DNA from 4 places in the Paenibacillus sp. JT31N11 genome. Region 2 is predicted to be linked to each of the others. Evidence: riboswitches for the same ligand, from Rfam matches in the RefSeq annotation. Region 2 holds a riboswitch; each other region holds the start of a gene.
The links. Region 2 has a riboswitch for cyclic di-GMP ahead of AC0YNV_RS15745 (hypothetical protein). Riboswitches for the same ligand answer to the same signal wherever they lie in the genome.
Positions count from the first base shown of each region.

Region 1: it holds a riboswitch for cyclic di-GMP, as region 2 does, so the genes downstream of both, AC0YNV_RS01185 (pyridoxal phosphate-dependent decarboxylase family protein) here and AC0YNV_RS15745 (hypothetical protein) in region 2, are expected to answer to the same signal.
Region 3: it holds a riboswitch for cyclic di-GMP, as region 2 does, so the genes downstream of both, AC0YNV_RS26160 (transglutaminase-like domain-containing protein) here and AC0YNV_RS15745 (hypothetical protein) in region 2, are expected to answer to the same signal.
Region 4: it holds a riboswitch for cyclic di-GMP, as region 2 does, so the genes downstream of both, AC0YNV_RS13750 (PilZ domain-containing protein) here and AC0YNV_RS15745 (hypothetical protein) in region 2, are expected to answer to the same signal.

Region 1 covers NZ_JBWDNQ010000001.1:251,278-258,969, forward strand. The annotation lists gene AC0YNV_RS01175 (aldo/keto reductase) at 1-921, shown strand, start outside; gene AC0YNV_RS01180 (SDR family oxidoreductase) at 1,026-1,919, opposite strand; cyclic di-GMP riboswitch class I at 2,224-2,310, shown strand; gene AC0YNV_RS01185 (pyridoxal phosphate-dependent decarboxylase family protein) at 2,423-4,105, shown strand; gene AC0YNV_RS01190 (methyl-accepting chemotaxis protein) at 4,098-5,822, shown strand; gene AC0YNV_RS01195 (hypothetical protein) at 6,255-6,899, shown strand; gene AC0YNV_RS01200 (accessory gene regulator ArgB-like protein) at 6,880-7,422, shown strand; gene AC0YNV_RS01205 (AgrD family cyclic lactone autoinducer peptide) at 7,403-7,549, shown strand; gene AC0YNV_RS01210 (LytTR family transcriptional regulator DNA-binding domain-containing protein) at 7,558-7,692, shown strand, end outside.
Region 2 covers NZ_JBWDNQ010000003.1:688,990-696,681, reverse strand. The annotation lists gene AC0YNV_RS15760 (lasso peptide biosynthesis B2 protein) at 1-173, shown strand, start outside; gene AC0YNV_RS15755 (ABC transporter ATP-binding protein) at 317-2,119, shown strand; gene AC0YNV_RS15750 (helix-turn-helix domain-containing protein) at 2,414-2,743, shown strand; gene AC0YNV_RS15745 (hypothetical protein) at 2,747-2,953, opposite strand; cyclic di-GMP riboswitch class II at 2,933-3,015, opposite strand; gene galE (UDP-glucose 4-epimerase GalE) at 3,118-4,167, opposite strand; gene AC0YNV_RS15735 (lipopolysaccharide biosynthesis protein) at 4,173-5,720, opposite strand; gene AC0YNV_RS15730 (glycoside hydrolase family 88 protein) at 5,717-6,904, opposite strand; gene AC0YNV_RS15725 (glycosyltransferase) at 6,929-7,692, opposite strand, start outside.
Region 3 covers NZ_JBWDNQ010000008.1:390,108-397,799, reverse strand. The annotation lists gene AC0YNV_RS26165 (SdrD B-like domain-containing protein) at 1-4,868, shown strand, start outside; gene AC0YNV_RS26160 (transglutaminase-like domain-containing protein) at 5,157-5,969, opposite strand; cyclic di-GMP riboswitch class I at 5,984-6,064, opposite strand; cyclic di-GMP riboswitch class I at 6,104-6,187, opposite strand; gene AC0YNV_RS26155 (class D sortase) at 6,253-6,897, opposite strand; gene AC0YNV_RS26150 (Hsp20/alpha crystallin family protein) at 7,203-7,646, shown strand.
Region 4 covers NZ_JBWDNQ010000003.1:258,478-266,169, forward strand. The annotation lists gene AC0YNV_RS13725 (alpha/beta fold hydrolase) at 1-682, shown strand, start outside; gene AC0YNV_RS13730 (DUF6483 family protein) at 710-1,375, shown strand; gene AC0YNV_RS13735 (class I SAM-dependent methyltransferase) at 1,382-2,563, shown strand; gene AC0YNV_RS13740 (histidine kinase N-terminal 7TM domain-containing diguanylate cyclase) at 2,696-4,351, shown strand; gene AC0YNV_RS13745 (HD-GYP domain-containing protein) at 4,840-5,922, shown strand; cyclic di-GMP riboswitch class I at 5,950-6,042, shown strand; gene AC0YNV_RS13750 (PilZ domain-containing protein) at 6,180-6,899, shown strand; gene AC0YNV_RS13755 (O-antigen ligase family protein) at 7,098-7,692, shown strand, end outside.

The DNA.
Region 1 (7,692 bases), on a different contig from region 2:
GCTATCGGCGGATCCTGGGGCGGAACGGACGATGGTTCGGCGCTCAAAGCGCTGTCACGTGCAATGGAAGAGGGTGTCAACTTCTTCGATACCGCAGATGTTTATGGTGAAGGACATAGTGAGGAACTGCTCGCCAAAGCGACAAAAGGGCGTGAGGACGAGATATACATCGCGACCAAGTTTGGCCGTGCCGGTGATCTTCTGGATCCGGCTTCCTATTCCTACGAGTCGGTGCGGGCCTATTGCGAGGCAAGCTTGAAGCGGTTGGGCCGTGAAAGAATCGATCTGTACCAGGTGCATTGTCCGCCTACGGATATTCTGCGAAGCGGCGAGGTATTCGGCGCGCTTGACCGTCTGCGCGAGGAAGGCAAAATACGCGAGTACGGAGTAAGCGTGGAAACCGTCGAAGAGGGCTTTATTTGCTTACAGCATCCCAACGTGAAGGCGCTGCAGGTGATATACAACCTGTTTCGGCAGAAGCCGGAGCTTGAGCTGATTCCCAAGGCTTTCGGGCAGGGAGTGGGCATTCTGGTGCGTCTGCCGCTTGCCAGCGGGCTGCTGGCGGGCAAGTTCACGGAGAAATCAACATTTGCTCCTGACGATCACCGGAACTTCAACCGTAATGGCGAAAGCTTTAATGTAGGTGAGACCTTCGCCGGAATTGCCTTCGAGATGGGCGTATCACTGAGCAAGGAGCTGTCATGGATTGCCGAGGGCAGAACGAATATGGCCAGCGCCGCGCTGCGCTACCTTCTGGATAATCCCCATATTACCTGTATCATACCGGGATTCCGAAACGTCTCGCAGGTGGAAGATAATTTGCGGGCGGCCAACGTTCCGGGTTATACGCGAAGCGAGCTCGACAAAATCCATCAATTCTACGAGCAAGAGGTTCACAACTATATCAGAGGACCTTATTGAATAGGAGAATAGTTAGGCATGGGCAGGCCCGGACGAGCGAATTCCTTCGCTTGTCCGGGCCTCTTTATGTTGTTTCATGCTGCAAATCATTTCCTTCGGGAATGCTACCCGTTCACAATTTCCCCGCCATTGATGTGAAGGACTTGACCGCTCATGTAAGAAGAATCCTCGCTTGCGAGGTACACATAAGCGGGAGCCAGTTCCTCCGGCTGTCCGGCTCGCTTGAGCGGGACATCGGCGCCGAATTTGGCCACCTTCTGCTCATCAAAGGTTGAAGGAATAAGAGGTGTCCAGATAGGGCCGGGCGCTATGGCGTTGACGCGAATGCCCTGATCGGCAAGATTGAGCGACAAGGAGCGGGTAAAGGAAACGATGGCTCCTTTGGTCGCCGAATAATCGAGCAATGTCGGGCTTCCCCGGTAGGCGGTTACGGATGTCGTGTTAACGATTGCTGCACCGCTTGCCAAATGAGGCATAGCCGCCTGTGTTAAATAAAACATTCCGAAAATATTGGTTTTGAAGGTCCGTTCAAGCTGTTGGGGAATAATGAGTTCAATCTTATCCTGGGGATGCTGCTCCGCCGCGTTATTCACGACGATATCGAGTTTTCCCAAGCTTTTAACGGTTTCCTCCACGGCCTCGCGGCAGAAGTTCGGATCGCCGATATCTCCCTCCACCAGGATGCAGCGGCGGCCGGCCGCTTCCACGAACTGCTTGGTTACCTCCGCATCGCTTTGTTCATTCAAATATAGAACGGCTATATCGGCGCCTTCCTTGGCATAGGCAACCGCAACGGCACGGCCGATCCCGCTGTCTGCTCCGGATATAATGGCTACCTTGCCTTGCAGCTTGCCCGCTGCCTTCAATCCGGAAGATTCAAATTGCGGACTTGGCGTCATTTTGGATTCCAGTCCTGGTTGCCGGCTTTGATGCTGCGGCGGTAATGTGGTTGGCCTTGCTGGCGTTTCGCCTGGAGATGTCATAGGCTGCTTCGTCATTTGAGAAACAACTCCTTTCGATAAGCTATCATGCCACGAATACGATGTTCTTACGCGTTCCATTGAACTATTACCCCGGGCATGCAGAAATGAAAAAAATATAGCTCCCTTGGATAAGAGAAGAAAAACTGAAAAGTAAGTCTTAAGAACTGGTTTTAATGTCGAAACCGCGATAAATGTAATAAATTTGTAACTTATTTTATAATTTTATTGTTAAAAGTCCCAAAAATCCTTGAAGATAATGGAACAAAATAGTAATATACGACTAAGCTTCCCGGTCTATTATTTCCACGGCGAAGACAAATTGAATACTAGGCAAAGCTATTGAAAAGTAGTGACGCAAAACTACAGGGGCATCATCCAACAGTGGAAATGCCAGCCAGTTGCATCCATTTAACAGCTGTTTAGGCTTGCCATGCCCATTATGCTGTTTTTTGCTGTGCGGATCATTTATGGGTTTTTCGCACCACAAAATAATTTGGTTACAGAAAAGAGGCTATTACATGAAGATGTCACCAGTTCAAGATGTACGTCAATGGTTTCCGAGCGATGATGGGAATGAGCAGGACCGGATGCAATTGATGAAGCTTATGGAGCAGCTGATGACGGGCTTCGATCTTTTGAAGGACCCAGAGAGGGTAAACCTGAAGGGCAGCAAGGACCGGTCAGGCGATTTTTATGGACAGCTGAATGAGAGCAGTGTCATCCCCCCGCAGGGGAAAGCGATGGAAGATGTAACCCGGGGCCTGATCGAACTGATGCATGCGCATCCCTACCATACCAAATATTTTATGACCAATATTCTGCCCATGGCATCGATTCCGGGCATTATGGGAATGCTCGCCGCGATGCTTGTCAATGGCAATAATTTGTGGGATGTATATGGCCCGGCTGGCGCTGAGGCTGAAGTGCGGGTCGTCAGCATGATGTCCAAGCTGGTCGGTTATGACCATACGAGAAGCGGCGGCTACACAACCTGGGGCGGACAAGGGGCAATCTTCACCGGTCTGCGGCTGGCAATAGCCAAATTCGCTCCGGATGCTTCGCGCACGGGAGTGCCGAATAACCTGTATGCCTTCTGTTCTGATTCGGCTCATTACAGTCTGTACAAATCCATGGAAGCAACAGGACTTGGAAGCGACCGTCTGGTCAAAATCCGGACAAGAAGCGACAGCTCCATGGACACAGCGGATTTAAAATGGAAACTGGAGCAGGTTATTCGTTCAGGCGGAGTTCCGATCTATATCGTCGCCACTACGGGGACGACCGATGCTATGGGAATTGACGATATTTCCGAAATTATGAATATTGCCGTACAAGCTGCCGCGGCTAATGGATTAAATAGGCCGCATATTCATGCGGACTCGGCGCTGGGAGGATTTTTCGCTTTTTTCAATGATTATGATTTTGCCCTTAATCCGCTTGCATTGGATATGGAAACGCTGGGAGCTCTCCATGCGATAGCAGGTAAAATGAAGCATATCCATCTTGCCGATACCATGTGCTTTGATTTTCAAAAGCTGGGACAAACGCCGTATCTGACGAGCCTGCTCCTGGTTAAAGAAGCGGAATCTCTGCGGCTGCTTGATTTGAATCCCGATGAAACGCCTTATGTGGGATACCGCGGATACGGCCAGTATCATACCGGTTACACGCTGGAATGCTCCAGAATGGCCAGCTCGATCAGTATCTACAGCGCTCTGCTGGCTTTTGGCATTGAAGGGTATCAACAGCTGCTGGCGCAGTTTGTATCGGTCAATTTGGCTTTCCGCAGGCAGCTCATGAAGGAAGTTCCCGAGATGGTGATCGCAAATCCCGACAATCCCGGTATTACGACACTGCTGAGGATTTATGAGAACCGGATTTCCCGATTTCAAGAGGAATTGGCCGGGGAGTGCCCGCTTGATGAGCTCCTCCGAAACAACCGGCTTAATGAACGATTATTCGAACTGCTCGGGGAGCGGCGCGATGAAATGTTTTTTGGAGACACCAAGAAGCATCTGATGGTTTTATCCCGGGAAGGTGTGGAAGTCCCCTTATACGCCAGCAAGCTGTTTGTGATCTCGCCTTATACACAGCTTGAGCATGTCCCGGCAATTGTCGGCTACTTAAAGGAGAGAGTAGACGAAATTTATGAGCAGTACCATTCTCCGTATCAATCAGGGAGGTCCGTCGAAGTTGTTTAATTCCTTATTGCGTCCCGTGCGGGAACGACTGTCGCTCAAAGTCATCATCAGCATCCTGCTACTGCAATTATTTACATGCGCCGCATTTGCAGGCACAACTTATTACGTCAATACGAATCTGGTCGATAAGCTGCTGCAGCAGTTCGATCTGAGGCTGAATACGGATATCGGGGTTGTCTCGGATCTGGTAGCCGCCGGCATTCCCGGTTACGAGGCCGAAGTAAAGGATGCAAGCGATCCGCTTTATGCCGCCCTGAAAGAAAATCTGGAACAGGTTAAAGTTAAGAATGGTCTGGAGAATGTGTATGTGCTCTCCAAAAGCGGCGGAAAGGATCATATCGTCGTGTTAGCCGATGTGCCGGACGATTACGGGACCGACTATCCTTTTACGGCTGATATGAACAAGGCTCTGACCGACAACAAGACAATTGTCAGCGAAATCTACAAGGATGAATTCGGTATTCATAAATCCATCTTCGTTCCCTACACGGATGGAAACACGAGCACCCTGCTCGGTATCGACCTGGATGCTTCCGTTATACCCAAAATGTCATCGACCATATTTTGGTCCACCGTCATCATAACCATCATCGTTTTATTGATTGGCTCCATCGTATCGCTGGCGATCAGCCGGATCTTCACCAAGCCGATACGCAGGCTGATGTCGGCCACGGAGAAGGTGGCGGCCGGAGACTTGAGCGGGCAGATTATACTGAAGCGTGAGGATGAGATGGGCAAGCTGTCCCAGTCGTTCGGACAGATGAGCCAGAACCTGCAGGAGTTGATCCGCCAGATTCTATCATCATCGTACGAGATCTCGGGAACGACACGCAATTTGCATCAGGCATCGGGAGAGACAAGCCAGAGCGCGCTGCAGGTAGCGGTATCCATGAACAAAATGAGCGAGGGCATCAATGGGATCGTCGAAGGGCTCACGAACAGTTCGGAAGCTGTATCTGAAATTGACGGGGAGCTCTCGGAGGTTACTCAGGATGTGGAGGAGATGCAGTCAATTGCGGTTCTGGTCAGAGAGCAATCCGAAGGCGGGCGGGAATTGGTAGAGAAGACGCTGCATCAAATGGAGGTCATACAGGAGGCAATGCGGCACTCCCTCGAGGCCGCTGAGCTTCTGGGCCATAATTCGCGGGCTATCGGAGATATTGTAACCATTATTTCCAATATTGCCAGCCAAACGAATTTGCTGGCGCTTAACGCATCGATTGAAGCAGCCCGTGTCGGTGAGCAGGGCAAAGGCTTTGCTGTAGTTGCAGGGGAAGTACGGAAGCTCTCCGAGCAGTCTTCACAGTCTGCTTTGTCTATATCCGAGCTGGTTTCGGTCACACAGGAAAACAGCCGGCTGGTTATCAACCGTATTGTTGAAGGCAATGAAGCCGTCACGCAGGGACATGCCTGGATTAGCGAGACGCATGCCAATTTCGAAGGTATTTTCAAGGGAGTGGGCGAGTTTTCCACGTGCACCGAGCAGCTGCAGGAGGCTGTTGTCAATGTGGAGCGGTCGTTCGGGCAGATCACCTCGGCCATGCAGCAAATTTCCGGCATTACACAGGAGCAGGCAGCAAGCTCCGAAGAGGTCGCAGCGGCTGCCGAGCAGCAAAGCGCTACGATGCAGGAATTGACCGAATCCATCGGCAGGTGCTCGGATCTGGCGGCAGAGCTTCTGAAATCGGCAAGCCGTTTCAAAGTAAAAGTGCAGTAAGCTTTTTATGAATGTGCTGCATATTGGGTATCGCCCCAAGCAGGGAACCTTTTCCTATTTTTTAGGAGCAGGTTCCCGTTCTTGTATAACGCCCGGGCCCAGGTGCGATACAAACAAGAAACGTCTGGAAAATAGTTTTGTTCGCTTGTACATATCAACCGCTTGGGTATAATGAGGTAATAAGGCGGATACGGGAAAGGAGAGCGAATGGAACTACTGGAATACGTTACAGCCGCTTGGCTCTCCAAGCATCTGGGGACATCCCAACAAAATATATCGCTTGCCGGCAAACGGGCGCTCAATCCGGAGTATAGGGGTGATTTTCTTAAACCGGATGCACTGTTAGATGGTGGCAGGCCAATATGGCTAAAGGATAGAGCGATTGAGTTTATCGCACAGCGGGGTTCAGTAAACTGAGGGACGGTTGATCAAATGAGTGTTTTTTTGTTGTTCATGTTATTTTCCATTATTGAAAGCATCGCATTGTTTTCTATTTCATTCACCCTTTACAGACTTAAATTCACTCAATATCTTTGGCCTTCGCTTATCATGATGATCGTCATTAACCTTGTGAGTTTTTACTTGCGAAAAGAAGTAGCGCTCGCGGATTACGCTCCGGTTGCCATTTTGGTGCTGCTGGTTCTTTTTATGATGGCTGTAGTTAAAATTCCTGCATTCTGGGCTTTAATTGTATCTTTGACAGGCTTATGTTTTTTTGCATTGCTGCAGACAGGGTTGATAATGCAGTTATCCTTTGGGTACCTATCCGTTCAGGAAATTAATTCTCATGCCTGGAAAGGGTATCTGCTGCAGACATTGACGGGTCTTATCGGGTATCTGATTAGCGGTTTTTTATATAAAAGAGGAATAGGGTTCTCATTTGAATTCGAAAAACCAATTTATAAGTTGGTAACTTTGCTGGTAATGATTATAATGATATTAATCGCACTGGCATTCGGAGCTGTGCTGTTTATTGGGAATCTATACATAGCCACAATAATCTATTTTATCGGACTGGCTTTTCTGCTCTATTTTGCACTGAAGAAGGAGACAGAAGATGCAAACATTGGCCTTTAGATTGGCTGCCGGTTTAAAGCGGAGAGCCCCTGACCATCCAAGCTCTGTCGAAGAATTGCAATTTTCCATAGAGGCGCTTTTCAATACTTTCGGAACCTTAATTGCTGCATTGATCTTGAGCTTAATGACAGGAAAAACGCAGGAAACGATATACGCCATGCTGGCCTTCGCTGTTTTAAGAGCGGTTTCCGGAGGCATTCATCTTAAACATAGCTGGACATGCCTGGTATCGACTTCCATAGCGGCCAATATTGTCGGTTTCTCCTCAATTTCCAACTTGACCGTGTACTGTCTGACTATCGTATGCATACTTCTCGCCATCCTCTACGCGCCATCAAGAATCGAGCAGCAAACCAGGATTCCTTCAAAGTATTTTCCATTATTAAGGTGGATTTCCGTTCTTATTGTTTGTTCAAATTTTTATTTCCAATCCTCAATTGTTGCCATTTCGTTCCTCATTCAATGCATTCTCTTGATCAAATGGAGAGGAGGTGACACTAAATATGAAAATGAAATCGCTTAAAAGCAAAGTGTTCTATTTTGTTTGTACTGCTTTGGCCTCCGCTGCGGTACTGATTGTTTCTACTGCCAGCATCATTTGGGTACATCAGCCAAAAACGCCGGCAAGTCTTCTTAAAAAGCAGAAATAGCCTGGGAGATGTTTGAAATGGATTTATTATCAGTTATAAGAAATAACGATGGCAGCGGCGGTCTGTGCAGCGTAGAGATTAAAGCTGTGGTGTTCCTTGAGTACATCGGGGGCAGTACGCCGCAAATCAAAATTCACACAACA
Region 2 (7,692 bases):
TGGAGCGCCGCAGAATCGACAGCACCCTTTACATGGGAACTGCCAAAGACAAGACCGGGCAGCTCATTGCCCACGCCTGGCTGCGCAGCGGCCCCGTCTATATTACCGGTGCGGAAGTTATGAACCGGTTTATCGTTGTGCAGAAATTTGCGAAGGCTGGAAGAAACGGTTGACGCCATCCTCTGGCGGCTAGGTTAGTTTCCTCGCACAGACCTTATGGACATTTATCTACGTGAAACTGATACAAGGCAGGAAGAAACGGCTGCCGCCGTTCATAGGAATGGCAGCGAGAGGTCTCACTTTAGGAGCGAGTTTGATGAATCCCATCCTGCATTACATGAAGCGTCTATACGCTTATTCCGGAGCTGCCCTCACAATCAATCTGCTTGGTATGGTATTCAGCAGTCTTCTTGAAAGTCTCGGTATTCTGCTGCTGATCCCCATGATCAGCATGAGTGGGATTTTGAGCGTACAGCAGGCAAGCGGCTACGATTTCAAAATTCTCGAAGAGCTGCGGGCAATGCCACAGACGTTGGCGCTGACCCTGATTTTGTCTCTTTATGTATTGATCGTGTTCGGTCAAAATCTCATTCAGCGTAAAATTACGATCCGCAATGTGGAGATCCAGCAGATCTTCAGCCGCAAGCTGCGCTTTGAAACTTACAGCACGCTGCTCGCGTCCAGATGGTCCTTTTTCCTCCAGAAGAGGAAATCGGATCTCATAAATCTGTTAACGATCGAGCTTGCGCGCGTCATTAGCGGAATCAACCTGTTTCTCCAGCTCGTGACCTCCTTCCTGTTTACGCTTATCCAGATTGTGTTCGCCTTCTGGCTCTCGCCGGCCATGACTTTGTTCGTACTGGGCTGCGGAACGGTTCTTGCGCTGTTCTCGCGCCAATATATTCATCAGGCGAAGGTTCTCGGCAGTCAAACCTCGGAGCTCTCGCAAAGCTACCTTGCCGGCATTACTGATCAGTTGAACGGTATCAAGGATATCAAGAGCAACAACCTGGAGGAATCCCGCCTGGGCTGGCTTCATTCACTTACCCAGGGGATGATGCATGAGCAGATGGAGTACATCCGGCTCAGAATGAATTCACAGCTGGTTTACAAAATATCCTCCGCGCTATTGATCGCGGGCTTCGTGTTTATCTCATTCCAGTTCTTTCATACGCAGGGTCCCCAGCTTCTGCTGGTTATCCTGATCTTCGCCAGGCTGTGGCCGAGATTCACAGGGATTCAATCCAATCTGGAGCAGCTGGCGGCAACGGTCCCCGCCTTCAAAGCGCTCATCGGCCTGCAGAAGGAATGTGCGGAAGCGGTGGAGCAGCACGAGGCGGGTCCTGCCGGCTTAAGTCCGGCTCCGCTTCGTCTCGAGCATGGGCTTACCTGTGACAATGTGTATTTCCGCTACCACCGGCAGGAGGCTGCGCATACGCTTCAGGCGATTAATCTGTTCATTCCCGCTAACCGGATGACAGCCTTTGTCGGACGTTCCGGCGCGGGAAAAAGCACGTTGATCGATCTGCTGATGGGCCTGATGCAGCCTGAATCGGGCCGGATTCTCATCGACGGAGAACCCATTACCAATGCGAATCTGTTTGCCTACCGGCGGTCCATCGGCTATGTGGCGCAGGACCCCTTTCTGTACAATGCCAGCATCAGGGAAAACCTGCTGATGATCAGGCCCGATGCCAGCGAGGATCAGCTGTGGGAAGCGCTGGACTTCGCCTCGTCCGCTGAATTTGTCCGTGCGCTGCCTCTGGGGCTGGAAACGCTCATTGGCGACAGGGGCATCCGGCTGTCCGGAGGCGAAAGGCAGCGGCTTGTGCTGGCGCGGGCCATCATCAGCAAACCGGCCGTGCTCGTGCTGGACGAGGCGACAAGCGCGCTGGATACCGAGAACGAGAAGAAAATCCAGGAGGCGCTGGAGCGGCTGAAAGGGACCATGACCATTATTGTGGTCGCCCATCGTTTATCCACAATCCGTCACGCGGATCAGGTCATTGTCATCGATCAGGGGAAGGTGGTGCAGCGTGGAGGCTTCATGCAGCTTGCATCTGAACGGGACGGAGTATTCGGCCATCTGCTTGATAATCAGAAGGAAGCCATTGTATAGCTGCCGCAGAGGATGAGGAAACAGGCAGCTTCATGCGGCTATGCATGAAAAGAAACGGCTATCGCGTCCTCTGGCGGCAAAGCCCTGGTTTCTTCCCTCAGAAATATAAGCAAAGTATAATCGGGATTTATACTTTCATATATTTCAAAAAAAAAAGCGGAAAAGTCTTCAGCGCCATGAAAACCGCTGTTCACTTTTCCGCAACTGTTCGTTATAAGCAACAGATTCTTTCTTAATGAAGAAGAATCCGATATAATAAGGTTCAGCAAGCTATAACATTGGAGGATACGTATAATGATTGGAGAACGCATACAACTGCTGCGCAAAAGAAAGGCGCTCTCTTTAACCGAGCTCTCTGAGCGGGCGGGCGTGGCCAAGTCCTACTTAAGTTCCATTGAACGGGGGATTCAGCAGAATCCCTCCATTCAATTTCTCGAGAAAGTCGGAACCGTACTGGGTATTTCCGTGGAAGAACTGCTTCACGTCCAGAAGTCCGATGACGAAGCAAGGCAGCTTGACCAGGAATGGGAAGACCTCGTACGCGAAGCCATGGCATCAGGCGTGAGCAAGGAACAGTTTAAAGAGTTTCTGGAATTCAACAAGTGGAGGCTCCACAAGGATTAGGCACTATGTAGATGTATTTTCTTCCATGGGTAATGTGCCGTTTTCCAATTTCGGGAGGGCGCTCAGAACACCCCGGATAACTTCCCGGTCAAGCCCCATTGCCCGTGCGATCATAATCAATTCAACCCACTCTTTGTCCAAATTATCCTTGCGAATCCGTTCTGCAAGCGCCATAACCATTTCCTCCGCTCCGAATTCGGCCGGTTGCACCACTGACTCCATGCGTTTAAGGTGCCCAGGTAAAAACGCACTTCTTCGTCTCCTATTTAAATGTAATCGTTTTCTATATTCACCATTATAATCAAGCCTTTCCGCTGATGCTGTCGCTTCGTGCGATCGAATTTTGATTTTTTCAACTAATTTTGTCGAATAATTCACATTTTTAGTAAAGCAGTCATGAACCGATTCTCATGGATATCGAAGCCTCCGGGATTATTCGCCTGCCATCGCCAAGTATCCTCGCACATCTCCTCGATACAACGGTCTGCAGTCCATCCAAGCTCTTGTCTGGCCTTCCGGATGTCCGCACAGCTGACCGCAATATCCCCCGGCCTGCGGGCAGCGAAGCGGTACGGCACATGGGTCCCCGTCGCTTTCTCGAAGGCCGCTATCATCTCCAGGACGCTTGAACCGCGCCCGGTTCCCAGGTTGTAAATATTCAGACCCGATGAATCCAGAATGCGTCCAAGGGCTCTGATATGCCCAAGCGCCAGATCTACAACATGGATGTAATCCCTGATTCCCGTGCCGTCAGGGGTTGGATAATCGCTTCCATATATGCTCAGCTCTTCCAGTCTCCCGGCAGCCACCTGCGACAAATAAGGCATCAGATTGTTAGGCGTGCCCGAGGGATTCTCACCGATCCTCCCGCTCTTATGGGCGCCGGCAGGATTGAAATAGCGGAGAATGCTGATTCCCCATTCGGGATTGGATGCCGCCAGATCCTGCAGTATCTGCTCAATCATTTGTTTGGTGCGGCCATAAGGGCTGGATGCGCCAATGGGCGAATTCTCGGACACCGGCATATCCCCGGATGCCCCGTACACGGTGGCAGAAGAGCTGAACACAAGCTTGTGCACGCCGTATTTGCTCATGACCTCGCACAGCGCCAGCGTGCTGTTCATATTCATCTCATAATACCAAAGCGGTGAACGAACCGACTCGCCGACCGCCTTGAGACCGGCAAAATGGATGGCGGCATCGATTTGATTTCTTGCAAAAACGGCCTCAAGAGCACTGCGGTCTCTTACGTCCAATTGATAGAACCGAAAGGATTTCCCTGTGATTTCCTTTACCCGATTGAGCGCCTCCGGACTGCTGTTGGCGAAATTATCCACCACAATGATGTCATAACCGGCCTCCAGCAGCTCGACGCAGGTATGGGTTCCAATATATCCGGCCCCGCCGGTAACCAATATCGCCATAAGGATTATCCCTCCATATTGTGATTGACCTTGCGGCTCATCACCAGCCTGCGGATGATGGTCCGGCTGATTCCGAGCAGGTAGCCAAACTCTTCCGTACGGTGAAACAGTGCGATATAAAGAACATTAACGGTGAAAAAGCCCGCAATGCCTTTCCCTATGAGCTCTGCAAAGCCGTTCGCGGGAATGAAATGGCATACTGCGCTGGCAAGGGCATAAGCACCCGCGCCTGCCAACGTATAGATGAAATAGGTCTTGAAATAATCCGTCAAGGGCCGCTGGAATACATTCCGGTAGACAAAATAAGGAGTTGTCCAGAAGGGAACGGCCAAGCTGCTGATGAGCGACCCGATAAACACGCCGGCTATCCCGATCGTCTGGACGAGCGTAATGGACACGCCAAGACATACGGCCGCCTGAATGAGCGGGGCATAACGGTCCTGATGGAAGATGCCTGCCGTTGTTTTCACCGTCGTGATGGAATTTCTCATGCCTCTTTCATAAAACAGAGCCAATAGCAGAATGAGCACGCTGCCGCTCATCAGGAAATCCGGACCGATCCACAGGGTGATGAACGGTTCGATTAATAGGGACAAGAGAATGACAAACAGCGAATACAACCAGAAATTAAGCAGCAGCGTCACTTTATACACCGCAAAAATCTTATCCTTGCTCTCCTTGGATACCAGATTGCCGATGCTGTGATACATATTGCTGAAAATCTGATTGATAAAGGTCCGCCCGATTTCGATCAGCATCTTGTAGTTGGAGTATAAGCCGACAGCCGCAACGCTTACGAAGCTTGAGATGAGAATATTCTCCGTCCCAAGCACGAAGTAGCTGCCTGTATTCTGCAGGACAATGGCTTTCACATTCTTGATGATCCCCTTCTTCGTCACGCTGTCCAGCCCTCCGCTGACCTTGTCGCGCAGGAACGGATACATCCTGTTGACGGTTACCGTCAGGATAATCGCGGTGCTAAGCGTGATCACACTGTCTATCATCAGAAAAAGAATATAGTTTTTCGTGTAAGTAAGAATTCCGATTTTCAGGCAGGTCGACAGAATCGAAGACAAGGTGAATACAAGCGTTACGATATACCCCTTCTGGCTGACGTTCAGAAATGAATTTTTGTAAGAGAAGAGGTATGGGGTGACGGTATTGAGCAAAAAGATCAGATAAATGGCCGTCAGATGCTCCACGCTGGAATCTTTGACAAAATGGTCAAGGAACGGCAGCACGGATAAGCCAAGGAGCGCCACGATGAGGGCAATGACCAGATAGGCATTCCGGTACAGCTTCATCAGCTTGTTGATGGTGTCCCTGTCATTGTCTGCAACGGGCTTATAGAGGCTGTAGATAATACTGGAGCCGATACCCGCCTCCGCCAGCGTGAGCATTGTCAGCAGATTGGTGAACAATCCGTTAATACCCAGATACTCGATGCCAAGGCTGTTAATGAACACTGTCCTGGAAATAAAACTGAGAGCCGTAATCACGATCTGGTTGCCGAGTCCCGCCGCAATATTAATTAATGAGCTGCGGACTCTCATGCCGGCACCTGGTCCCGGCCCTTGTCAGTCATCATCCGGATGCAGAACCCCTGCGTGAAGGGCAGAATATTGAACAGCATGGAATATACGCCGATATCCTTCGTATCCCCTTGGGAGAAATCGACTGCACCGCTGCGCCTGGTTACCTTCATCAAATAAGAGGCTGCCCGCTGCGATCCCTTGGAGCAAGCCTCCGCGAGATGCTCCAGATGTGAAGCTTCGCCGAGAAACCAGCCAAGCACCGCCGTGGCCGACGAATCCGCTCTGGACTCCTGGCGGGTAATCGTCCAGTTCCAGTTCCCCTCCGCGCCCTGGAAGGCGAGGGAGGCTGCCGCAAATCTCGTAATCATCCCCTCAAGCAGCGGCTTGTCGGGATGAGCCGCCGGCAGCTCGCGCCAGGCATCCATGAGCCCGATGGCGAACCATCCCAAGCCCCGCCCCCAGCCGTACAAGCCAAGCGGAGTTTTATGATCCACATGGTAAGCATGGCTTGGCAGATAATGATGATCGAGCATGCCGTGCTTCTCGTATTCGACCAGCTGCCTGACAGCCAGCTCCACGCATTCCGGCTTGTCATAACGGAGACCGTACGCGACAAGAAAAGGACAGACAAAGCCGATCGTATCGACATAGCGGTAGTTCTTCATCGATTTGCGGTACATGATCGTGCCGTCATCCCCGATATGCTCCTTAATGAACTCCCAAATGTAGTCGAACGCCGGCTTGAATCCATCCGGATCGATGCACTGCTGCTTCATCACAGCATAAGCCACGATGGCGCCATCGATATGCCTGGGCTTCACCACCCAGTTCCCGCCGCTGTCAAATTTGGCTTTCACGTATTTTCTGATTTCGTTCTCGATATCCCGGTCCTGATTCTTGTCCGCATATTCCGACAAGCCGATAAGCAGGGCCGCCTCCTGCCAGTGCTGGATCGCATTCTTGGTATAGTTTCCCTGCAGCATATCAATCACGACCAGTCTGGTATTATCGGTCACCTTCATCTTCGGGGTACGGTTCAGCCACTGGGCGCCCCTCTGGGTGACGGATTCGTTCCAATCCTTGAGATCGCGGTATCGTCCGATACGAATGCGGCTGAGCCAGTCCGCGAATATCGGAATAGCATCAATTAAAATAATGAGGACTACTGCGGCAAGCAGCAGCAGACAGCATAGTAACGGAATATACAATAGCCTCGCCCCTTCTCGCTAGCTGATCCATTGATAGAGCTTATGGATCTCATGCTCGGTTCCCAGTGTTTCCTGTCTCAGGTTATCTGTCAGATGCCGGCGGAGCGTCTCGCTGGTGATCAGTCTCTTGACGCCCTGATAGACCGAAGCCGCATTCTGCTCCACGATCAAACCGTTATGCCCGTCGGTTAACTGGTCGTATATCACTTTAAAGTCGGTGGACACAATCGGCTTATGCAGGATTTTCGCCTCGGTAACCGTCAGGCAGCGGCCTTCGAAATAAGAGGTTTGTACATAAATATCGCAGGTTTTGATATAGGGATAGGGATTTTCCAGAAGACCGGTAAGGATGACTGAGTCCTGAAGCTGTCTCTCCTTTATGGACTGCTCCAGCCTCCCCCTCTCCTCGCCTTCTCCCACGATGTACCACCGGATATCGAATCCATCCTTGACGAGCAGCTCGCAGGCTTCCACGGCAAGCTCGAAGCCCTTCTGATAATTCAGGCGCCCGACTGAGACGATGGTGATGCCTTTACCCGGGGTGGGAGCATTATCCTGCGCCATGCTCAGAACGGCAGCCGGCGAGACGATGTTGTGCATCAGGACGATTTTGTCACGGTACATAGGGAAACGGTCCGCCAGAATATTTACGCATTCCTCCGAAACAGTAGCAATGTAGTCAAGCGCCTTGAAATAGCCCAGGTCGATTCCGGGGTCCATTCCCAGCTTGTCGTAATCGTTATGAATAAATCCGATTTTCGTCCGCGCCTTTACCTTATCGA
Region 3 (7,692 bases), on a different contig from region 2:
CCTTTGAAATTGTCCCACTTGGTGATACTCCAGCTCTGACAGAGCCGAGCGTTCACATTATAGACAACTTCAAAGATGGAAGATCGCTTATCGTATGGTCTTGGGCCACTCCGGTATCGCTTGAACCCGGACAAAGCTTCCGGATCGATTACAAGGGCCAGGTCGAGGCTGGAACGCCGATGACTGATGGCAGTCATACGTATACCAACGATCTGTATCTTACAACGGATGTAGCGGGGACACCTTTCTGGTATACGGGAGATCAGTCGCAGGATGTGCCTGATAGTCAGGGTGCATGGCAATCGCGCAACAGTTCCATCAAGGATACGATTGATCCGACACCGGGAGTTGATGAATATTTTGTTCATGCATCCATACCGGTTGAAGTGAAGAAGTCTTCCCAGGTCGAATCGACCAAATGGAACAGAGGTGATCTGGCGCCAATTTTCAGAGCGGCAGAAAATCCGGAGTATGAGGGCCAGCCTGCAATCCCGGATATGCCTTTCGATTTTGCCGATACGCCGCAGTATACGGAGTTCCCGTATTACAGCGTCACCTACGAGGGTGGAACGGCGGACTACAAGCTGGTCATCTTCAACAGCGGAAACACCCGACTGGGTAAAATCGATGTCATTGATATCCTTCCATTTGTTGGGGATACGGCCGTGAAAGTGAGTTCTGGACCGGCTGAAGAACGTCATTCCGAGTGGCAGCCGAATCTGGCGGAAGTGCTGGAATCCGGAGCGAAGACATTTGCCTGGACACCGCAGAATGCCGGAGCTCCGAAGGAAGTCGATTATACGCTGAAAACCTATTACAGCAAATCGACCAACCAGGATAACGTGGTCAACTTCGATAACGTGACCGGCGGAAAGACCGGCTGGACGGCTCAGGCGTCTTTCAACAGGGATGATTTGACGGATATCCGGTCGCTGTATTTTGAATTGTCCGGTATAAGCGGAAGCGACAATCTGGCAGGACTTGCTCCAGGAGATTACATCGTGCTGGACTGGAAAATGGATGCGCCGGTAGGTGCTCCAACGGACTCCGTCGCCTGGAACTCATTCGCCATTCAGGCGACGGAGAATGGAAGCAGCGGCAGCGGTGAAGGCAGCAAAATGCTTCCGACCGCTCCGAACAAGGTCGGATTCCTTGTCCATCCTGACAACGAACATCTTCCGCTTGGCGAGCTTGGCGATTTTGTCTGGTTCGACAGTGACCGCGACGGAACGCAGAACGAGGAGTTCTCAGGAGACAGTGGACAAGGAGCGGGAATTAACGGCGTTACGGTTAATCTGTACAAAGCAGGGGAAACGACTCCATTCAAGTCGAGCAAGACCGGATATGATTTTAATGGCAGACCGGGTTATTACTTGTTCCAGGGACTTGAAGCTGGCGACTACAATGTCGAATTCGTCGTTCCCGACAAATACACAACTACTGATGCCAACAAGAAGGGAACCGATCCGAATCATGCAATCGCTGAGGATTCCAATTTTGTTGCACCCGTAAGCGGTGCAAGCGGCTACAAAACGTACAAAACCGATATAATCACGCTTGGCACGGCCGAAAAGAATCGTACGATCGATCTGGGTCTGATTGAAACCAGTCCTCCTGATGATAACGATTATCCTTCGGCTGATATGGATAAAACCATCACAAACGTGGAACCGGGGACAGCAGGCGTCGCTTCGCAGGATTATGTAGTGAAAGGCAACAAGGTTCATTACAAAATTGATTTGACGAATACTTCATCCGTCACCATGCATAATATCAAGGTTTCGGATGCACTGGACAGAGGACAGTCCGGATTCCAATTCGATAAGCTTACGTACGATGGCGATCCAATTGCAATCAATGGAAATACTCACAGCCGTCCGGATATTATTACCCGCGTCGACAACCCGGGTACGGGCTCGGAGCCTTATGTTGTCATTAAGGATTTGGCAGCAGGCAAATCGTTGTCGCTGGAAGGTACGTATACCATCACGGCCGACGATATCGACGGCACCGATTTGGATAATACGGCAACCGTGCATTATAACGAATCTCCTGATCCGATCACGGATGATGCGAAGATTCCGACGGCGGGACTCAAAATCGACAAGACTGCCAATGTGCTGTCCGTAACCGAAGAGGGAACGCAAATTGAATACACGGTTACGATCGTGAATACGGGCAGTTCTGTTCTGCACAATGTGGTGATTAATGATTCCTTGGTATCCGGTATTCCGGCCATTCCGGTGCTGCAGCCAGGGGAGTCCAAGCAGATCAAGTATACCTATACGGTTACAAACTCCGATATGGGGCAGCCCAAGGTAACGAATACAGCTTCTGCAAAGCCTGATGAAACTCCTATGGTTGAAGTAACGCTTGATGTACCTGTTACTACGGACCCGAGAGGCACGATCGGAGACTATGTTTGGCTGGACGATAATGAAGACGGCGCTCAGAACGACAGCGAGTCCGGACTTAACGGCGTTATCGTGAAGCTATACAAGGATATTACCGGAACTTCAATTGCCGAGACGGTGACCCATGAGAATGCCGGCAAAGACGGCTACTATCTGTTTACCGGACTTCCGGAGGATACCTACTATGTCCAGTTCATTTACGAAGGACAGTATGGAATGACTTCTCCTGAAGCGGCAGTGCCTGCTGAAGACTCGAACAGCACGGATGTGAGCGGATTTACGGATGAAATCGTAATCGGACCTTCTAAGTGGGATGATCCGACCATCGATTTGGGATTGGTGCCGCGAGGTGAAATCGGAAATTATGTATGGGATGACCGCAACCGCGACGGCATACAAAATGAAGACGAGCTTCAAGGAAACAACGGAATCGAAGTTCAGCTTTATAAGGACTCTCCCGCTGGAGCTCCTGTTGCCGTAACAACCACGGCTAACGATTCCACAGGTAAGCAAGGCTATTATCTGTTCGATAATCTGCTGCAAGGCAATTATTTTGTGCAGTTCATTGTTCCAACAGATTATGTGAAGACCGCTGCGGGACAAGGAGCGGAACCGGAGCTGGATTCCAACGCTACGGACATAAACGGAATTACAACTGTTATTGAAATCGGCGAAATTCCGGGTTGGGTGGATCACAGCATTGATCTGGGCCTGATTGCAATGAAAGGCGCTATCGGCGATTATGTATGGCTGGACAAGAATCAGGACGGCATACAAAACGATGATGAATCTGGCGTCAACGGAGTAACCGTGAAGTTGTACGATGACCGGAATGGGACGGAAATCGCCACAGCGGTAACGAAGGATAATGGCAACCAGCCAGGCTACTACCTGTTCAGCAGCCTGAAAGAAGGCAAGTACTACGTTAAATTCTTCTATAGTGGACAGTATGAAACAACCAAACCGGGGGTTGGATCGCCCGAGGCGGATTCCAACAGCACGGACGGCAACGGGTTTACCGATGAGATTGTAATCGGACCTTCCAATTGGGTGGATCCGACCATCGATCTGGGATTGGTTCCACGGGGCGTGATTGGGAACTATGTATGGCTGGACCGCAACCGGAACGGTATACAAGACGAGAATGAGCTTCAGGGAATCAACGGAATCGAAGTCCGGTTGTTCAAAGATGATGTGACAGGAACCCCTGTCGCTACGACAACAACTGCAGCGGATCCGACAGGCAGACCGGGTTATTATCTGTTCGACGGATTGCTGCCAGACGACTATTTTGTCAAGTTCATTGTGCCTGACGACTATACGAGGACCGTTCAAGAACAAGGAGCCGACGTCAAGGAGGATTCCAATGCAACCGATGAGAATGGATTTACAGCTAAAATTCAAATCGGCGAAAATCCCGGCTGGGAGGATCTCAGCATTGACTTGGGTCTTGTTGCCAAAGGCGTCATCGGCAACTACGTATGGCTGGACAGCAGCAGGAACGGCATGCAGGATGAAGCTGATGACGACGGTATAAACAATGTGAAGGTCAAGCTTTATAACAAAGACATGCAATTGCTTGCAGAGACTTTGACTGCTGATGATGCTGCAGGGAAACCAGGCTATTATCGGTTTGATAATCTGGTCGGAGGCCAATATTTTGTTCAATTCGAAGCTCCTGAGGGCTATGAACTGACAACTCCGGAAGCAACGGGAATTGCGGCTGATAAAGACTCCAATAAGCTGACTGACGGTACTACTGCAGTCATCGCAATTGGAGAAGATGCTCCGCAGGGATGGGAAGATCTTACGATCGATTTGGGTTTAATGTATCCTTATTATCCGTACTTCCCTCCAGTCGATCCGGAGGATCCGACAACACCTGACGATCCGGAGGATCCGGCGAATCCGGGAACGCCGCCGGTTGATCCGGGAGCACCGGGCGAGCCAGGTTCGCCGGTCAATCCGGGTAACCCTGGTACACCATCGAATACAGGTGAGCCGACTGATCCAGGCGTAGAACCTGGCAGCGATACAAAAGTGCCGCAGCAGGAAACAACCGTACAGGACAAACCGATTCAAGGGACGGTTAAAGTACCGGAGGGCGGCAATGTTGCAATCGGTACCCAACCGGAACACGGTACATTGACGGTCGATCCGGATGGTAAATGGATGTATACACCTGAACCAGGCTATACCGGCGAGGATCATTTCTCTATCATCGTAACCGACAAGGACGGTAACGAAGAAGAAGTCCTGTTCGATGTAAATGTGGATGAGATTCCTTTGGGCGGTATAGAACCCGGTAATGACGATCCAGACAGCAGCACAACTGGCAAGACGCTCCCCAAAACAGGGGAAAGCAGCTCTTTGCCGCTTCAACTTGCAGGACTGTGCCTGGTCATTTTCGGAATTGTTTTGCTGAGATTGCGCCGGAAGCATATCCAGAAATAAGATCATTTTTAGTAAAAATCCATCAGGAGCTGTTCCTCCGTCATTATCATATGACGAGGCGCAGCTCCTTTTTTCTAAGATGATAATGGTGAGATGCACGATGGGAGAGGCATATGTCATGAAATAAAGGATTGCATATCCAGGCAGAATAATACCGAACTACCCGTCAAAATGCAAAAAAGAGACTTTACAGGAGGGGGGATCCTGTAATAGTCTCTTTTTTGCGCTATTTGCTGTCTTAAGCTGCTTTTGCTTAATGACAGATGCTATCAAGCGATCAGATTAAGCTTAATAGAATTTAGCTGCTGCGTATTTGCCGGCTTCTTTGAACATTGAACTGCTGCTTGTGCTGGTTTTGCCCAAACCGGAATCAACCGTTGTATCAATATTGCTCCATTTCCCATTAATCAGTACCTGGTTCCAGGCATGGTAGCCTTTCACATAATCGGTTGTTCCCATAACCAGCTTGGTCGGGATGCCGGCGCTCCGAGCCATGACCGCAAACAGGGAGGAGTAATCATAGCAGATGCCTTTGCCCGATTTCAACGTTCTGTTCGCATCGGGAATATAGTCCGTTGTTACAGATGTGCTCAATTTGGTATCATATTTGATGGTTTTAACGATATAATCGTGAATCGCTTTGACTTTGTCTTCAACTTTCGTTTTGTTTTTCGTCAATTCCTTGGCTTTGGCAACAGCAGTCGGAGAGCTTTTCCAATCGACATTTTGCACGGAACCGAGAAATACGCTGCTGTCATCGCTCAAGTTCAGGTTAACTGATTCCGTACCGATTTTTTTGTATTTAGTGCCGGTAACATTTTGCATAAGAGAGATAGTATAAGCACCGTCACCAAGCTGCAGGGGGAAGTATTCCATCGTGCCTGTGGCAGGCAATTTGTATGTATAAGTGACTCCGTTTTTGGTTATTAACAGCACAATAGGCGTTTTTGCGGCAGGTTTAAATGCAGCTCCGATAATTCCATTATCCAATTGCTTCGTATCGAGCCAAGTCGGGGAGTCCGTACCGGATGCTGCTACAGTTGTGGAGAGGGGAAGGGACAAAATGAATACGGTCACGAGAACAAGAAAATAAGATTTCATGAAATAAGACTCCTTTCGGTAGCTGGCTGCCATCCAAGCGGGAAGGCCCTTTAGCTTTGCGTCCCTGTCTTTCGACAAGTTTGCCGTTTATCGTTGAGTGTTTATTGTTTTTAGAAAACAAAAAAAGACAAACTTTCGGCAGCTGGCTGCCATCCAAATAATGGGAAGGCCCTCTAGCTTTGCGTCGCTGCCTTTCGACAGGTTTGCCGTTATCGTGACTTATCTTGACAATAACTATACCAATATTTGATAGAATGTACAACTATTTTTAAGTGATAATAGATTACAGTTTTGCCTGAACAATCAGACGATGGGTCGGATTAATAAGCGGATCGCATGTGATAAGCGTGAGCACCCTGTCGCTGTCATTGCCATTCAATACGGACAGGTCAGTTGGCTTAACGACCGATATTTTGAATACGGTATATTCCATAACCTTGTCTTTGACCCGTATCGTAATTTTGTCGCCCATCTTAACTTCCCCCAGCCTATTGAACAATCGGCCTTTCGTATGAGCCCGGTGTGCAGCCAGGGCAGCACTGCCAATATCTCCAAGTGCGGCTGTTTCTGTCAGATGGACAGCGGCGTACTTCATGTTTTGCGTTGTGGCACCTTCCAGCACAGGAAGCTTCACATCGATGCTGCCGATTTCAATAACAGCGATTCCTTGAGGATCTCCCTTGCTCTGATCGTCACTGACAGTCTCAGGTACGGCAGCGTCTGCTTCATTAGAGAACAGGTCGGATAATCGCTGGTAACTCTCTGCAAGCAGGCGATCGGATTTCTCAGCCGCGGAGGCGAAGGTATTATGATCCATGCGATCAAGCAGACGCCGCTGCTTCTGATCATAATGCCATTCTTTTGCAAAAGGCAGCGCAATCAGTACAATTCCCGTGATGATCAGCAAAAAAGAAAGCAGTTTCTTCATGTTGGCAGGCCCTCCTGTAAGGTCATTATAACAGATGGGAACTGTACAAAATCTGAACAACATGTGGTGTGTAACGTCCTCATGGCTATACTGGACAGAACGCGAGCAGCAGCATAAAGTCAAAAAAGGTCAAAGTCAGAGAAAGTCAAAGAAAGACTGAGAAAAATAACGAGGGGACCGCCGGATTTCCTTAAATTCACGGAATATGATTTTTATTGTTGTTTTATCGGGTTTGAGGAGAGCAGGCGGCATCCTTATAATAAAAAGTGTAAACATCACATTATAAGAAATTGGAGGAGATGTACATGTTGGATTTAGTTCCGTTTCGGAAAAGAAATGAAAATGTCAGCCGCAGCTTGATGAAATCATTCCATGATATCTTCAATGAAGATTTCTTTGCGCCGATGAGAAGCAACACCCATCCATTCCGCACGGATATTCACGAACGGGAGGATGCTTTTCTGATTGAGTCCGAGCTTCCCGGGTTCAGTAAAGCTGATATCGGTATCAGCTACAGCAATCATTATTTGACGATTAAGGCTTCGCGCAACAAGGAACAGAATGTGGATGGGGAAGATCATCAGATTATCCGGCGTGAACGTTATTATGGCGAATTTGTCCGCCGGTTCTATGTAGAAAATATTAAGGATGACCAAATATCGGCGAGCTTCGAGAACGGTATTCTGAAACTTGAAATACCCAAGAAGGAAAAAGCGCAATCCGTTAAAAAACACATTGAAATTCAATAAGATTGTCTCTTTGTCTCTTTGGCTCAAGGTCTGATGAAATAATCGC
Region 4 (7,692 bases), 430 kb from region 2:
TCCGAAGCTTGCGGGACTTGGGCGGATTATCGCGCCTGATCTTCGGGGCCACGGAAGAAGCCCGGCTCCGGGCGGGGACATTTACCTGATGGACGACTTCGCCGGGGATCTGCACTCGCTCCTGGAACAACTGGAGGTCAAACGGATCTGCCTGTTCGGACACTCTCTGGGCGGTTATATATCCTTGGCTTTTGCGGAGCGGCACGCCGAGATGCTTCAATCCTTCAGCCTGGTTCATTCTACCGCCATGGCGGATGGAGAAGCGGCAAGGCAAAACCGTGACAAGGCAGTGCAAACCATTCAAACTGAGGGCATCAAAGCTTTTGCTGAGGGACTCGTTCCCAAGCTGTTTGCTCCGAAGCATCGTGTATCCATGGCCGACCGTATTTTGCAGATGATTGAAGTGGGCGCTGCGACTTCCGCTGCAGGCGCTGCGGCTGCGGCAAGAGGGATGAAGGTGCGTGAAGACAAACGCGAATTGCTGGATTTGATTACGATCCCCTGTTTGCTGATCGCTGGCTCCGAAGACGGCGTCATTCCGACTGAAAATACTTTTACGGCAGAAGGGCCGAGTGTCTCCCAGGTTCTGCTGAACAATTCCGGTCATATGGGAATGATCGAAGAGCCGAATATGATGGGAGACCGCATCTCCGCTTTTATCCGCTTTGTATCTACGCTGTAAGCCTTAATATGAGGAGAGTGGACGGCCATGTTTCAAAGGGATTTTTTTATGCGGATGATTGAACAGATGACGGATGTCGCCAGGCAGGTGATGGGTCTGCGCAGAGAAGGCAAGCCGGAGGAAGCGCTGCTGATCATCGACGATATGCTCGACAAGCAGTTTCGGCTCAACGGCAGGCTGATCCGCTCCTTATCAGATTCGGATCTGCTCCGCATCATGACGACCAACGGGGTTGTAGAGACGGCGAACCTGCATGCTATTGCTCTATTGATGAAGGAAGAAGCGGCTATATACGACGAACAGGGGCTTCCGGAGAAGAGCTATCCCGTAAGGCTCAAAGCGCTGCAGCTCTTTATGCGCCTGTCGCTGCTGGATTCGCCTCCGATGCCGCGGACGCCTTCTGAAGAAGCGTTGGAGCTTCTTCCCAAGCTTGACGCCTACGAATTGCCGGAGGAAACGAAAGCGCTGATATATGAGTGGCATGATGCGGACAAACGATATGATCAGGCGGAGAACATGATGTATGAGCTGCTGGAGGATGGCGCTTTGTCTGCGGAGGAAGCTTTGTCTTTCTATCAAAGACTGCTGCTGCTTCCGGATGAGCTGCTGGAGGCAGGCGGATTGCCGCGTGACGAGGTACAGGATGGACAAAGATCGGTCATGAATCGAGAAGTTGGTTTAGGAGCTGAATAGAAAGTCATGGATAATTGGCAGGAAGATCTGGTCAAATGGATAGAAAGCGGAGAGCTGCTTCAGGCTTCATACAGCCAGCTGCGCCGCAAGGACGGGACTGCTCCGCAGAAGACGACAGTGCGTCCCGTTGAACTGAAAGGCGCGCTTTTTTATCAGTTTGAATATCACTTTCCTTCCAAGGTCACGCATGATAATGTGCCCCGGGAAGAAGCTGCGAAGCGGATGGGCGAGTGGCTGGAGCAGCATTACCGCCAGGCGCTGTTCAAGACCGTCGGAGCCGATGTTCAAGTGCTGTTCAACAAGAAGGGCAAAGCGGCGAAGCTGGTCAAGCCCCCGACGGCCAAGGCCGGTCAGGAACGGATGGACCATAACCGGACCAAGCAGCGGGTTGTCCGGGAGGGAGATGCGGCGCCTTTCCTCGTGGAGCTGGGCATCATGACCCGGGATGGGCAGGTTATTCCGAAGAAGCAGGACAAGTTCCGTCAAATCAACCGGTTTTTGGAGATGGTGAGCGATGTTTTGCCGTCTTTGCCTATGGATAGAGAGATCAAAATCGTTGATTTTGGCTGCGGCAAATCATATTTGACGTTCGCCCTCTACCACTTGCTGGCGATCCGGCAGCAGCGCCGGATTTCGGTGGTCGGGCTTGATCTGAAGGAGGATGTGATCGCCTTCTGCTCCGAGCTTGCGCACAAGCTCGGGTATGACCGGCTGCATTTTCAGGTTGGCGATATCGCGGAGTATAACGCCCAGTCGGCGGTTGATATGGTGGTTACCCTGCATGCCTGCGATACGGCTACCGATGCTGCGCTTGTCAAGGCCGTGGAATGGGGAGCCTCGGTTATTCTCAGCGTCCCATGCTGCCAGCATGAGCTGTTCAAACAGGTGAAGAATGATGCCTTGGCCCCTTTGTTGTCCCATGGCTTGCTGAAGGAACGGTTCACAGCGCTTGCCACAGATGCCGTTCGTGCCCAGCTATTGGAGGTTCTGGGATACAAGGTGCAGATGCTGGAATTCATCGATCCGGAGCATACGCCCAAAAACATGTTAATTCGTGCCGCTGCAGGTCCCAAATCGGATTCTGCGAAGAAGTGGCGCGAATATGAAACGTTCCGGGACATGCTCCAGCTGTCACCCTACCTGGAGAGGGCGCTATTGCCCCGGATTCATAAGGAACTGGAGACATAAACAGACTCTCATCGTACAGGGGTACTAATTTATTGTCGTATAAATGTAGATTATGGTAGAATGGGAGAGCGTGGCAGGTCCCAGGCCATTTTTCATAATAATCTTATGATTGGGTGAATAATAGTGGGACTGATGACATGGCTTGATTTTGTTTTTTTTGTCGTGCTTTTCATCTTATTTGTCTATGTAATAGCCAACAACGTTATCACTCAACTGCATAGAGTATATTTGTTTTTCCACTTCTCCATGATGATTTGGCCGCTTGGCCAAATCGCAGTCCACACGACAGACAACCCTCATCTTCAGCTCATATGCATCAATGTCTCGTTTGTCGGCTTGTCCATGCTAGGCTTTGGATGGCTGCTCTTCACCAAATATTTGACGAATCACGGATTCGCGCCCAGACCCTACGTGCTTCTGATGATGCTGCTTCCGTCTGTATTTGTAGTGGTCGGGATTATCTGGAATCCAAATGACTGGTTCATTGCTGCCGTTGACGGACGTTATGACGACCGGCAGTACGGCTTGATATTCTGGTTGATGATCGTTATGCTGATTTCCTATTTTATGTACTCGATGAAGCTATTGACCCGTGCTTACCAATCGGACGCGCCGCCATCGGACCGTGCGCAGATTGCAAATGCCCTGACCGGTATTGGGGTTTTTGTCTGCTTTACCCTGCTCGATCTGCTGCTCAATGTTGTGCTTGCAAAATGGCTTCCCGTTATCCCGGGCTTAACGTCGCTCGGAATTGTAATTGCGGACATTTATTTTGTATTCTCCATTCAAAAGCACCGTATGTTCGATATCGTGAATATCGCTCAAAAAGATGTTGCCGATACACTGTCTGTCGGTATTATTGTGCTGGACGAGCAGAATGTTGTGATTGATCTCAACAGCGTGGTGAGTCCCGTTTTCCAGCTTTCAGTCGGTACAAGGCTCGATATGGACAAGCTTCTGCAGTCAGTGGAAGACCGTGAGAAGACCGAAGCTTTTCTGGAGATGTACCGTCTGCATCCTGAAGAGCGCGTTCATACCGAGATCGAAGTGCCGGAGGAAGGCAGAATGGCCTATATTGCCTTACATGTAGCGCCTATTGTTGTTAAACAGCAAATCATTGGAAGAGTGATCACGCTGCAGGACCATACAGAGCTGAGAAGGCTTATTGAAGAAACCAACCGTCAGAATGAAGCGCTTCAGGAGAGAAACCGTGCGCTGCTTCTTATGCAGGATGAATTGTACCAGGCCAACCGGAAGCTGGAGCAAATGGCCATTATCGATGGCTTGACGGGCTGCTACAACCGGAGATACCTGATGCAGCAGCTGGAGCATGAGGTCATGGTCAACATGCGCTATCAGATTCCTTATGCGATCCTGTTGTTTGATATCGATCTGTTCAAGACGATCAACGACGCATACGGTCATATGGTCGGCGATGATGTTCTCAAGTTGACGGCGGACGTGGTCCGCAGTACGCTCAGACAAACGGATATTTTCGCCCGCTACGGCGGGGAGGAGTTCACGGTCTACTTGCCCCACACCACCAGGCAGCAGGCGGAAGAGCTGGCGCATCGCGTACGGTCGGTTGTTGAGCATAACTTTGTCGATACCGGAGTCGGGAACGCTCCTGTTTCCATTACAATCAGCATAGGCATGCTTGCCGTTGAGCCTCAGCCGGATACTGAACTGAAGGATAGCAAGTCTTATCTGCGCGAGCTGTTCGTCAAGGTGGACAAGGCGCTTTACGAAGCGAAGGAGAACGGCCGCAACCGGATTGTGCAGTATTAGACAAGGCTTGCTGCCGCATGTGCTCTGAAGGGCATTTTTGCTGCAGGGCGGTCGTGCTGACACAGGGCTGTGCGCATGGTCTGCCGTCATGTCGGGCGAGGTGGTGCCAATCTAGACAAACGCAGCGGCATAAGCCGCTTTTACCCTTCCGGCGGCAGGCATGCTTTCTGGACAAAGCATGACCGCCTGATGAGCCATGGACGAATTTATAATGATTTGTCCTGATTCAGATGATAAACTGATTGAAGCTGTCATTCGCCAGCTCATGAACAACTGCACAAGCTTACCCTATCGACAGGATTGAGGCACTTTCGTCTCTGTCGGAAGCGCCAACTTTCCCGACCACGGGAGCGACTTGAATATGCTTGTGCAAATCGCAGACAACAGGATATACGCCGATAAGCAATTATACAAACTGCGTGCTGCCGAACTGGCAGCGATGCAAGCTTGATCAAATATGCAACCGGACTAAAGGCGGGAATGCTCAGATGAGAAAAGTACATATACTTTCGGCGAAGCCTGGAGATAAATTGGCTCGCCCGATCCTGCAGGAAAATGGCAACATTCTTCTGGGTGTCGGTGTCGAGCTGAATGAACGGTTTATCAATCGCTTGAAGATGCTGGGAGTCGATATGCTGTTCGTTGAAGATCCGTTTACCGAGGATCTGGAGCCGGAAACAGCGATCCGCGACGATACGCGCAGAAAAGCCCACGATGCTGTATTCAAAACCATGACCACGCTGAAGGACCATCCTATGACCAAGGGCAGAACCATTGCACCGGAGATGGGCCGGACGTTCCGAAATGTGTTTGGCCAGATCATGCAGGATCTGGTTACGCGGGCCGACGTTATGGTCAGCTTGACGAATATTCAAGTGGCGGATGGCTATCTGTTCCAGCATTCTGTGAATGTGGCTATACTGTCAGGCATAATGGGACTGGCTAAGGGCTATAACCGCAACCAGCTTGAGGAATTAGGCATGGGAGCGCTTCTGTTCGATATCGGGATGACAAGATTGCCCAAGGATCTTCTGAACAAGACCTCCCCGCTGACCCCTGAAGAGCGGGTCCTGATGGAGAAGCATACGGAGGATGGCTTCAATATTATCCGCGCCCAGCACGATATTTCCCTGTTGTCCGCGCATTGTGCTTTTCAGCATCACGAGCGGTACAATGGATCGGGTTATCCGCGTGGGCTGAAGGGTGATGCCATTCATGAATATGCGCAGATTGTGGCATTGGCCGATGTTTATGACGCGTTGACCTCACCGAGGCCGCACCGCAAGCGTCATACGCCGACGGAAGCCATCGAGTTTTTATTCGCGGCCGGGAACACTTTCTTCGATCTTGATTTGATCCAAACCTTTTGCAAGCATATATCCATTTATCCGGTATCGACAACGGTACTGCTCAGCTCGGGCCAGATTGCGGTTGTGGCTCTGAATAATCCGCTTGCGGTCAACCGCCCGATCGTACGGATCCTTCGCGAGGCGGACGGCACACCTCCTGCCCAGCCCTATCAGGTTGACCTTAAGGATTCGCACAGTATCATGATCGTGGAAGAAATGTAAGAATAGCCTGTACCTAACTTCATATATATCCGATAATGGCAAACTTGCCGAAAGGCAAGGACGCAAAGCTAAAGGGTCTAAGGTTCTTGAAAAGGAGCGACTGACAGCCTGGCTGCCGAAATGAACACCCTTCAGCAGGGTGCAAGTCAAGCGGCTCCGAGGCAGAGGAACGGCTTTTTTCATTTCCTTGAACAGGCAATCCCTTATCAAAGTCTCAAGACTCGGCCAGGCGATTGCACACTAAGGAGATGGTACTTATGAGCACGAATGCCCGCAGCAAGGAATTATACACGAAAGCAAAGCAAACTTACTCAGATAAGGTATTAATCCACAGCCGGACCGTAGTCGAGAAAGAAGGATATGTCTCAACGGGGATTTTGAGCCATATTGAGGGCGAGATGATGGAGATTGAAATGACGGAATACAAGTCATTTGATCTCGGTAATCCGGTGGAGATGACAATCTACTCTCCGGTGGGGATACAACGTCTGCAGTCGACGGTCATCGGCAAGGCGGAAGGATCTATCGCAGTTATATTTCCTGTCCGGGCCTTGAGCGGACTGGAAGAGAAACGGGAGTCTCCCCGTGTTCAGATTGACCATAAGGGCACCATGAAGAAAGTGATTATTGAAACAAGAGAATTGTCAACAGGGCCGGAAAACTTCGAATTTATTGAAGATATGGAACTGGCCATACGAAATATAAGCTTATCCGGGTTGGGATTCATTGTTGCCGAGGGGCCGAGGCTCAAGACGAATGAGCGTCTGGAAGCCGTGTTGTCTCTAGGCTTTGAGCTGCCATGCTGGCTGGAGATCATACGCTATGACAGCGATGGAGCCCAATCCTTCTATGGTGCGCGCTTTTGCGATCTGGACGGGCTGCAGCAGCGAGCGCTGCGGGCCTTTATCCTGAGGGAGCAGGTCGCAGCCTATTATCGCAGGAAACAGGAAAAGGCCAGTGACAATCGGACTCATTAACTATAAAAAACAGGTGCACCGCGGCAATCGCGGAGCGCCTTTTTTTTTTGTTCAAAGTTAAGAAAATAAACTCTTCATGCTTCTTCAGGCAGCAGCTCCATGTCACCTGATTTTCAAATCATTCTCAAACATGTTACAATATTTAGAAAATTTAGATATATCGGACAATTATAAAGAGAAATAGAAGAGGGGATTCAAATGCCAGTCGTTGTTGGTGCCGCCGGGCTGATGTTTACCGGGCTGCTGATTTCGTCCGCATACCAGAATGGAATGTTTTTTGACGCATCCTTTTACAGGTGGGAATGGATGCTTATGGCTTCAACCGTTTTATCCTTGTTTATTACGGCTCGTATGCAGAGACGAAGGATAAGGGGCAGCAGCAGCGGGATCGGTGAATATTTCATGTTGAAAAAAAATAAAGGGCCCGCAGAAGAGGCTGTGCGGGCCTCGGTGCCGATGGAGGCTTATACGCCGCTGCTTATAGCGCTTTTGTTTGGTTTGAGTCTGATCAACAAACCGGCTTCCGTACATGGAACTCTGGAGCAGTTGCTCAGATGGTCGGCTTATGGGGCATTCCTCATATCCGGGTATCTGTGGCTGAGAATCGGCCCATTCCGGAGCTGGCTGTTCATGGCGCTTCAGGGTTCCGGCTTGTTCCTCATTGGCGGCGCACTTGCCGGATGGCTCGGCTGGATAGACGTTCCGGAGATGATCCTGAGTACAGGGGATTCCAGTTTATCCGCAGTCGGTGCCCGGCTGGCCGGCTTCGTTCAGTATCCGAATTTCCTCGGAG